One region of the Blautia sp. NSJ-140 genome, then DNA from elsewhere that is predicted to be linked to it. Evidence: a T-box and tRNA genes for the amino acid it is inferred to sense, from the RefSeq annotation. Region 1 holds a T-box; the other regions hold tRNA genes.
The links. A T-box is a leader RNA that pairs with one kind of tRNA and senses whether it is charged. The one in region 1 lies ahead of proS (proline--tRNA ligase), so its partner is inferred to be a tRNA-Pro.
Positions count from the first base shown of each region.

Region 2: it encodes a tRNA-Pro, which carries the amino acid that the T-box ahead of proS (proline--tRNA ligase) is inferred to sense. The anticodon was not compared.
Region 3: it encodes a tRNA-Pro, which carries the amino acid that the T-box ahead of proS (proline--tRNA ligase) is inferred to sense. The anticodon was not compared.

Region 1 is NZ_JALIFS010000004.1:228,798-231,982, forward strand. It holds gene MUB50_RS06970 (alpha-L-rhamnosidase) at 1-463, shown strand, start outside; gene MUB50_RS06975 (HD domain-containing protein) at 673-1,458, shown strand; T-box leader at 1,689-1,898, shown strand; gene proS (proline--tRNA ligase) at 2,057-3,185, shown strand, end outside.
Region 2 is NZ_JALIFS010000014.1:85,230-88,414, reverse strand. It holds gene MUB50_RS14835 (DUF6128 domain-containing protein) at 1-396, opposite strand, end outside; tRNA gene MUB50_RS14830 (tRNA-Pro) at 1,252-1,325, opposite strand; gene MUB50_RS14825 (Ig-like domain-containing protein) at 1,535-3,185, opposite strand, start outside.
Region 3 is NZ_JALIFS010000016.1:42,257-45,441, forward strand. It holds gene ilvC (ketol-acid reductoisomerase) at 1-581, shown strand, start outside; gene MUB50_RS15510 (LysR family transcriptional regulator) at 743-1,639, opposite strand; tRNA gene MUB50_RS15515 (tRNA-Pro) at 1,744-1,817, opposite strand; gene MUB50_RS15520 (hypothetical protein) at 2,081-2,647, opposite strand.

The DNA.
Region 1 (3,185 bases):
CCCATCATGGCTGTATCAGGTAAAAATGGGCGCAACTACAGTCTGGGAGCACTGGGATGGCCTGAAGCCGGACGGAACCATGTGGAGTGCAGATATGAACTCCTTCAACCACTATGCTTACGGTTCTATCGGAGAGTGGCTGGTTCGTGTGATGGCAGGTCTTGAGGTGGATGAGAAGGAACCGGGATACAAACATGCAGTAATCTATCCGAGAATGGGTGGAAACCTGGACTATGTAAAGGTTGAGTATCGTTCTGTATACGGACCGGTAAGAAGCTTCTGGGAAGAAAAACCGGGAGAGACGGTTCTGCATGTTTCCATACCTGCAAATACAACTGCAACTATCTGCCTGGACGGTGCAAAGGAAGTGAAAGCCGCAGATGGACTTAACTTCACAGCCGCAGACGGATTTATGCAGGCAGAGACCGGATCCGGAGATTATGAGATCCATTTTGTGAGATAAGAAAAAAGAGAGGTATTTTTTAGAAAAGGCGGCTGCCAGGCCTATCCGGAAGATAGGCTGTGGGCAGCTGTCTTTTTTGACCAGAGCAGGAGGCAGAGAGAAGATTTAAAATTCCGGGAAATACAGTAGAATTCGTCAGAGACCTTCGGTATAATAAATACAGAGTGTTTACAGAACTACAGAATGAACAAAAGAAGGGATGTGGCAGAATGATCGACATTGCACATGCAAAACAGGAATTCGAAAAATATCTGGATGAGTACGACCGGGAGGATGAACAGATCTATCTGAAGATCGTACATACTTATGGAGTGGTGAAATACGCAGGAGAGATCGCCAGAAAAATGGAATGTTCCGATGAAGATGTGGAACTTGCGGAGCTGATCGGTCTGCTTCATGATATTGGCCGTTTTGAGCAGATCCGTAGATTTCACAGCTTTGAGCCGGGAACCATGGATCATGCAGTGTTCGGTGCAGAACTTCTTTTCGGGGAGGAGAAGCTGATCCGGCGCTTCGTGAAGGATGATAAATTTGATGAACTGATCAATGCAGCAATTCGGAAGCACAGTGATTTCAAACTGGAAGGAATCCACGATGCAAGAACGCTTTTCCATGCAAAATTGATCCGTGATGCCGATAAGCTGGATAATTGCCGGGTGAAGCTGGAAGCATCAATAGAAGCCATGCTTGGTGTATCAGAAGAGACTGCCGGGGAAGGGCTGATCTCACCGGCAGTGTGGGAATCCTGTCTCAGAAGAGAATCCGTATTATCCTCAGACAGACATGTGCCGGTGGATTACTGGGTATCTTATCTTGCTCAGTATTATGATATTAATTTTCCTGAGACCTGTGAGATCATCGAAGAAGAGGATTATATCACCAGGATCGCAGGCCGGCTGACTTACCAGGAGCAGGATACCAGAACTAAGCTCCATATTCTCACAGAAGATCTGAACAGGTATCTGGAGATGCCGGCTGTGTCTGTGAAGGAATAGGATTATAGAAGTTACTGTTCACTGGCAATGTTCCGCGAGGTGTTTTTTGTGAGCGAAGGTCACAGAAAACCCGAGACATACCGCGCGAATTTATGCGATTAGCATAAATTCTGTGCATCGCGAAGCGTGTTACTGAGAACGGAGTGAGCAGTAACTCATAGCAGAAAGACTTGTTATATTTTTTTGTTTGGGGTTGACTTTGAGGCGGTTTTCACCTAAAATATATCAAAGATACGGCGATGATGAGAATAGTACACAGGGAATTATCTCAGAGAGGGATCTGCTTTGGTGGAAGGATCCTGTGCGTGAACTGTGGAACCGGCCTCGGAGCTCTGCGTGATTGAAGCGTGGCGTGTGTTTCCGGCGTTAACGGGTGTTGAGAGAACAGCTTTTCTGGCTGTTAACTGGGGTGGTACCGCCGAAGTCATTCGGTCCCTTGTGAGGGATCCGGAGGGCTTATTTTTTTGTCCGTAAAACGGGACTGTAAATGTAGTGTACGGTTTATGGGACAGAAGAGCAAGCTGGAAGGATTCCGGATTGCTGTGGCTGCCTGACAGCCGGCAATATGTAACAGATCACAAGAAAAAGGAGATTTATCATGGCAAAAGAAAAGAAATTAGTACAGGCCATCACATCTATGGATGAGGATTTTGCTCAGTGGTATACAGACGTTGTTAAGAAGGCTGAGCTTTGTGGCTATACAAGTGTTAAGGGCTGTATGGCAATCAAACCTGCAGGTTATGCGATCTGGGAGAATATCCAGCATGAGCTTGACCGCAGATTTAAAGAGACCGGTGTAGAGAATGTTTACATGCCGATCTTTATTCCGGAGTCTCTTCTTGATAAAGAGAAAGATCATGTAGAAGGTTTTGCTCCGGAGGTTGCATGGGTGACTCATGGCGGCCTTGATCCGCTGCAGGAGCGACTTTGCGTGCGTCCGACTTCCGAGACTCTGTTCTGCGATTTCTACCAGAAAGAGATCCAGTCCCACAGAGATCTTCCAAAGGTATATAATCAGTGGTGTTCCGTTGTACGCTGGGAGAAGACAACACGTCCCTTCCTTCGTTCCAGAGAGTTCCTGTGGCAGGAGGGACATACTGCTCACGCAACAGCTGAGGAAGCGGAGCAGCGCACCATCCAGATGCTGAACATCTATGCAGACTTCTGCGAGGAAGTTCTTGCGATTCCGGTCATCAAAGGCCAGAAGACAGATAAAGAGAAATTTGCAGGTGCTGAGGCTACTTACACCATCGAATCTCTGATGCACGACGGTAAGGCTCTCCAGTCCGGTACAAGCCATAACTTCGGAGATGGCTTTGCCAAAGCATTTGGAATCCAGTACACAGATAAAGATAACACCCTGAAATATGTTCACCAGACATCCTGGGGAATGACAACTCGTATGATCGGTGCTATCATCATGGTTCACGGTGATAACAGCGGACTTGTTCTTCCTCCGAGGATCGCTCCGGTACAGACTGTGATCATCCCGATCCAGCAGCGTAAAGAGGGCGTTATGGAGAAGGCTGACGAGCTTCTTGCAGCACTGAAGGCAGCAGGTATCCGTGCAAAGGTTGATGCGACAGACAAGAGCCCGGGATTCAAGTTTGCTGAGCAGGAGATGCGTGGTATCCCGCTTCGTGTGGAGTGTGGACCGAAGGATATCGAGAACGGCCAGGCAGTTCTCTGCAGAAGAGATACCCGTGAGAAATACACAGTATCCTTCG
Region 2 (3,185 bases), on a different contig from region 1:
TTTCTTCCACTCGCGGAAATTCTCCGGCCGGATCGGCTGATCATCCCATTCTGTTCCCCAGAATCCACCGGCATCGGAGATCAGAAGCAGTCCTCCAAGCTCCTGAAGACTTTTTCCCATGCCTCCAATATCCCCTGTATCCGTCTCCAGCGCGCACTCGATCCGCTCCTGCCCGGTAACACAGCTTCCGATCAAAATACCATCCATCAGCCCTTCCCGCCGCACAAACCCATACACTCTGCACCGACTTCCAGGCTCCAGTCCAACACAGCGCAAATGAACCTCCACACGGCATTTCCTATCTCTGGCCTCCACCCTCACATAACCGCTGCTGCCGTCTTTTTTTCCTTTCCGGTACTCGTACACATACGCAACAAAACGCTGATATCCAGCCAACGCACGTCCCTCCGGTATTTCGGTTTCGTTAATATATATGAAGTTTAAGAGAAATCATTCCATCAACGTGAAAAAGCTCCAGGATGTACAAACGCAAAAAAAGAATCCCTCAACCAAGGGATTCTCAAGCTGTTAGTCGAAAAATACGGCTATACCAGAATCGGTACATCAACACAGAATATCAACAGACAGGTGCGAAATTAAAATATGCGGAAAATTTTCGCTTTTGTCAAAAAAGCATTACTATCTTAGAACATTTTGCGCTTGTCAGGGTTCTCCGTATATGCTACACTGTACAGGAACAATCGTGTTACAGGGTGGCTGACCTCTAGTCCAAAAAGGATGGAGGTGGTGCTGATGAACGACAACCATTTTGACTTCAAAGATCTTATGGCTTTTGGCATGTTCATTCTAGCATTGCTTACGTTCGTATTAACGTTTTGTAAGTAATTCTTTACATAGAAAAACCACCCAAAAACTTTGGCCGAGTACAGGGTGGGATTTTCTAATCTTCTCTTATAAGGTCAACCCCTTGTGGGCGGTTGTTCTTTATGTTTGTATTATAGCACTACTATTCAAAGCATTCAAGAATATTTTCATCTGTAAATATAAAAACCCCCTGGCGATTCACGCTCGGGACATTCACCAAAGGCTTTCTCTTAATCTATATTTTATTTCTCGCTTTTCTTTACCTTTTCCCATGTATTACCTTTATCTTTATTTTTTTCCTGGCAAATGTAGAAGATTCTCCTTTCTTTTCTCATTGAGGTAACACAAGGTAACACAAACATACGTTCCTTCATTTTTCACAAACAAAAAAAGAATCCCTCAACCAAGGGATTCTCAAGCTGTTAGTCGAAGCGACAGGATTTGAACCTGCGACCTCTGCGTCCCGAACGCAGCGCTCTACCAAACTGAGCCACGCTTCGTTATTCTGTTTCAGTTGTTTATGTATTGCTCAACTGCAAGAGCTATTATATTAGAGTTTCTTTACTTTGTCAATAGAAAAAATTAAAATTTTTCAAAAAAATCGAATTTTTTCTTTTTTCCTGCTTCGGGCGTGCATTTTCGCAGACCCGAAGCAGTTTTGGGAAAGGTTCTTTATAACATATCAAATATATTCAGGTGAAATATGTGCTTATTTCACTGTAACTGTTACCTTTTTTGTGATTCCGTTGCTGCTTACATAGATAACAGCTTTTCCTTTTTTCACACCTTTAACAACACCTTTGCTGCTTACAGTAGCAACTTTTGTGTTGCTGCTTCTGTAGGTGATCTTTGCCTTTGAAGTGGCTGCTGCCTTGATGGCTGTTGTTTTCTTTGCTTTTACACTTACAGCTGTTTTGGATGTAATCTTCAGGCTGCCTTTTTTCACTGTGATCTTGCAGGTTGCTTTGTAGCTTCCGCATTTTACTGTAATTGTAGCTGTTCCTGCTTTTTTTGCTGTTACTTTTCCGCCTGCGCTTACCACTGCAACGGATTTATTACTGCTTGTATAAGTAACTTTTCCGCTAACGCCTGTTTTTTTCACTTTGATCTGGCTTGTTCCACGCACAAATACAGTTTTCGCTGAAGCCGAAGCTTTTACAGACGGCTTCTTAACTGTAATTTTGCAGGTTGCTTTATAATTTCCGCATTTCGCTGTGATCACAGCTGTTCCTGCCGCCTTTGCAGTTACCTTTCCATTTGCGGCTACAGCTGCAACAGATGGTTTACTGCTTGTATAGGTTACTTTTCCGGTAACACCTGCGGTCGTTGCTTTCAGCGTCACCTCAGCTGGAGATCCTTTTACATAAAGCGTTTTCGCTGATGCATTCATTTTTACAGATGGCGTTTTTACAGTAAGCTTGTACTGTGCAGTTTTTCCTGCTGCAGATGTTGCTGTGATCACGGCTGTTCCTGCTGCTTTTGCAGTTACTTTTCCGTTCTCGTCTACAGATGCAACCGTTTCATTATCGGAAGCGTATGTTACATCCTTGCAATTTTCGCCTGTTGCTTCAAGCTGTCTGGAGCTTCCGATATAAAGAACTCCTGAATTTTCTTTAAAAGCAATTGTTCCATACACCAGCTGAACAGAAACATCCGCGTGATCATCACTGGAGACTCTTACTGTATAGGTTTCATTTTCCGGTCTCGCTACAGCAGAATCCAAAGCAACCACTCCATCTGCGGCTACACCATCCTGTACAAGATATGTTGTCTGTGAATCATGTCCGACACCTGTTGTATAGAAAACAGATACCTTCGGATTTTTGTATTTATCAAGATTTGCAAGCTTTACATGGGTGCTGTCCGTAAATTCCGGAGAAACATCCATCTCTTCTGTTGCCTGCGGTTTGATATAAATACCATCTGCAAATTCATATACATACGCACCGTCTGACATAATATACGTGATCCTGTTTACGGTTTTTCCTTCAAGACCTGCATCTTTTGCAAACGCAGCCTTATATACCTTCACCCACATCTCGTTCATATGACGCATACCATATTTTCCGCCATCTGTTGTTTCCAGGATCATTCCCTGGATCCCGGAGTTAACTGCAAAACCAGCATCACTCTTTGTGTCGCGGAGATATTTTGTGCTGGTTTCTTTTACTTTGATCTCATAATCTCCCCAACGAGAAGATGTATTGAGTGTTGCCTCCGCATCTGTCACAGTTGCCTTTACATTAAATTTTGTAGCACTGTATGTTCCATCTGCATTCAATGTTTTATACTGCCCAGGCTCTACCGCCGGAGTACGTCCAAGGGTGATCCCTGCTGCTTCTATATATGCTCCGCTTTCC
Region 3 (3,185 bases), on a different contig from region 1:
GTGTTCCTTGTCTGATCGCTGTAGAGCAGGATGCTACAGGTAAAGCTCAGGATATCGCACTTGCATATGCACTTGGAATCGGCGGAGCAAGAGCTGGTGTTCTTGAGACAACATTCCGTACAGAGACAGAGACAGACCTCTTCGGTGAGCAGGCTGTACTTTGCGGTGGTGTTTGCGCACTTATGCAGGCTGGTTTCGAGACACTTGTTGAAGCTGGTTATGACCCAAGAAACGCATACTTCGAGTGTATCCATGAGATGAAACTGATCGTTGACCTGATCTATCAGTCAGGATTCGCCGGAATGAGATATTCTATCTCCAATACAGCTGAGTATGGTGATTACATCACAGGACCGAAGATCATCACAGAGGATACAAAGAAAGCAATGAAGAAAGTTCTTTCTGATATCCAGGATGGTACATTCGCAAAAGAGTTCTTACTCGACATGTCCGATGCAGGTGCACAGGTACACTTCAAGGCTATGAGAAAATTAGCTTCTGAGCATCAGTCTGAGAAAGTTGGCGAGGAGATCCGTAAACTCTACAGCTGGAACGGCGAGGATAAGCTTATTAATAACTAAGCAAAATTTATTGCAGGTGCAATAAATTTTGCGCTACTCGAACGAAGCGCAGCGAAGTTTGAGTCAAAAAAGTTACATATGTAATACAGTGGCAGGAAACTTTTTTGAAATCTAAAAATCCCATCTGGTCGTAATGATCAGATGGGATTTTTTTACATTCTTTATCTATCCGGATGCCCTGTTTCATCATCAAAAAACGGCGCGATTAAAGCCGAATCAGCATCTTTCTGTCTGCATACAAACCCGATCTCACGCAGCGGAAAAGAAAATCCTACCGGTACTTCCACCAGAGTTCCTTCTTCCAGCTCTTTTTTTACAAAATCGCGGATCACACAGGCAACCCCAAGACCAATTTCCGCAAACTGGATCAGAAGATCCATAGTTGTTACTTCCAGAATGTGGCTTAATTCCACATGATGTTCTTTCAGCTGAGTGTTCACAGTCTGACGTGTAATATTGTCCTCATCCAGCATCATGAAAGTTGCTGCCTGGATCAGAGGTTCATCAGGATAGAGCTGTTTCTGATTTTCCAGATACTGTTGTGTACAGACAAAGGTATCCTGGATTTTCAAAAGAGGTTGAAAATGATATCCCCGAAGCTTCTGTGGCCGCCCGATGAGTCCCAGATTGATTTTTTCCTCATCCAGAAGCTGCAGAGTCTGATAAGTAGACTGGCAGGAAATTGTGATACGTACATGAGGAAAACGAGCAATATAATTTTTCAGGTGGGAGAGCAGTACATATCTGGTAAGAGTAGAACTGGCACCCAGACGCAGCTTTGGAATGTCCCGGGAACGGTTATGGCGAATAGAATTTTCTCCTTCATCCAGAAGTGAAAGAGCTTCTTTTACTTTTTCAAAAAGAAGCTCACCGTCCGGGGTCAGCGTGACACCCCGGGAACTTCGTTTAAAAAGAACGGTATCCAGATTCTGCTCCAGCTTCTGGATCGCCTTGCTGATAGCAGGCTGACTGATATAAAGGTCCCGGGAACTGTGGGAGATACTGCCGGTACGTGCTACCGTATAAAAAATATGATAAAGAGACAGATTATCCTGCATGCAAAACCTTCCTTTCGAAAAATAGTAAGATAATAAAGGTAATAAAAAATCCGAAGTCATCAGACCTCGGAAACCTTAGCTGTAATAATATCTATGATATTCAATCGGGGCAACAGGATTTGAACCTGCGACCTCACGGCCCCCAGCCGTGCGCGCTACCAAGCTACGCCATACCCCGCAACGCATATAACTATAACATAAACGAATTGTAAATGCAACCATTTTTTGAGGAGAAAGAGTGTGATCCCTTGATACTTGTTACTGTTCACTCCGTTCTCAGTAACACGCTTCGCGATGCACAGAATTTATGCTGATCGCATAAATTCGCGCGGTATGTCTCGGGTTTTCTGTGACCTTCGCTCACAAAAAACACCTCGCGGAACATTACCAGTGAACAGTAACTGATACTTTCATAGGCTTCACACTCTTCACATGGTATGCTCAGGCTGTCTGTATTGTGTTACCCGGGTCAGGTAAAATACCTCTTCCCTGAAGTACAACAACAAGAGTTTCTGTTGTGTCCTGTAAATTCTTGATATCTTTTCGGATATCCCGTTCTGCAAGCTTAACATCCAGTGAAAGGTCGTCTAGGCGTTTTCTGTTGGTATCACATTTCAGATCGATCATTTCAAGTCTGTTTTCTACCCGGTTGAAGCGGGCATCTATTTCATCGAAGCGAACATCCATAGCATCGAGACGAGCGTCGATACCGTCGAAGCGAACATCCATAGCATCGAGACGAGCGTCGATACCGTCGAAACGAACATCCATAGCATCGAGACGAGCGTCGATACCGTCGAAACGAACATCCATAGCATCGAGACGAGCGTCGATACCGTCGAAACGAGCATCCATAGCATCGAGACGAGCGTCGATACCGTCGAGACGAGCATCCACAGCATCCAGTCTGGCGTCGATACCATCTAATCGGTTATTTATATTGCCCAGCTGGACATTGATCGGGTTTATCATACCAGCTAATAATTCCAAATCTTTCTGATCTAACATATGCGCATCCTCCCATAAAAACTGTACCGCATATTTCTCTGTGCGGATATTGTATCATGTTTCGAGTGTGAAGTCTATGAAATTATCAAAGAACAAACTGGACAGGAACAATAAGTTCTTAATCAGTATAATATATGAAAGAGGAAAAAACAAGACATATTTTTATATCTTTAATAATAATAGAAAATGCAGGCGAACTGCCTGAAGAACAAAAAAAGGAGGCCGGGAGTTGTGCAGACTCCCGGCAAAAAAGTATGAAAAAGAAAAAGATTATTTAGCATTTGCATTTGCTATCTACGGTTAATAATATAGTAAAAAAATGTGTGCATTGTGTGAAAGGAAAATGAAGAGAATGTGAAAACTGCCGCTTAATGTTAGATTAAGCGACAGGACCTGAAAAAACCTGTATATAAGGGAATTCGCCATTTTTCTGACCACAAAAGCTGACCACTTATGACCATGAATCTTATACCAAGAAGCCTGATATTTCCCGCAAAATACAGGTCCCTGGGACTATACATCTGACCACTTATCATGA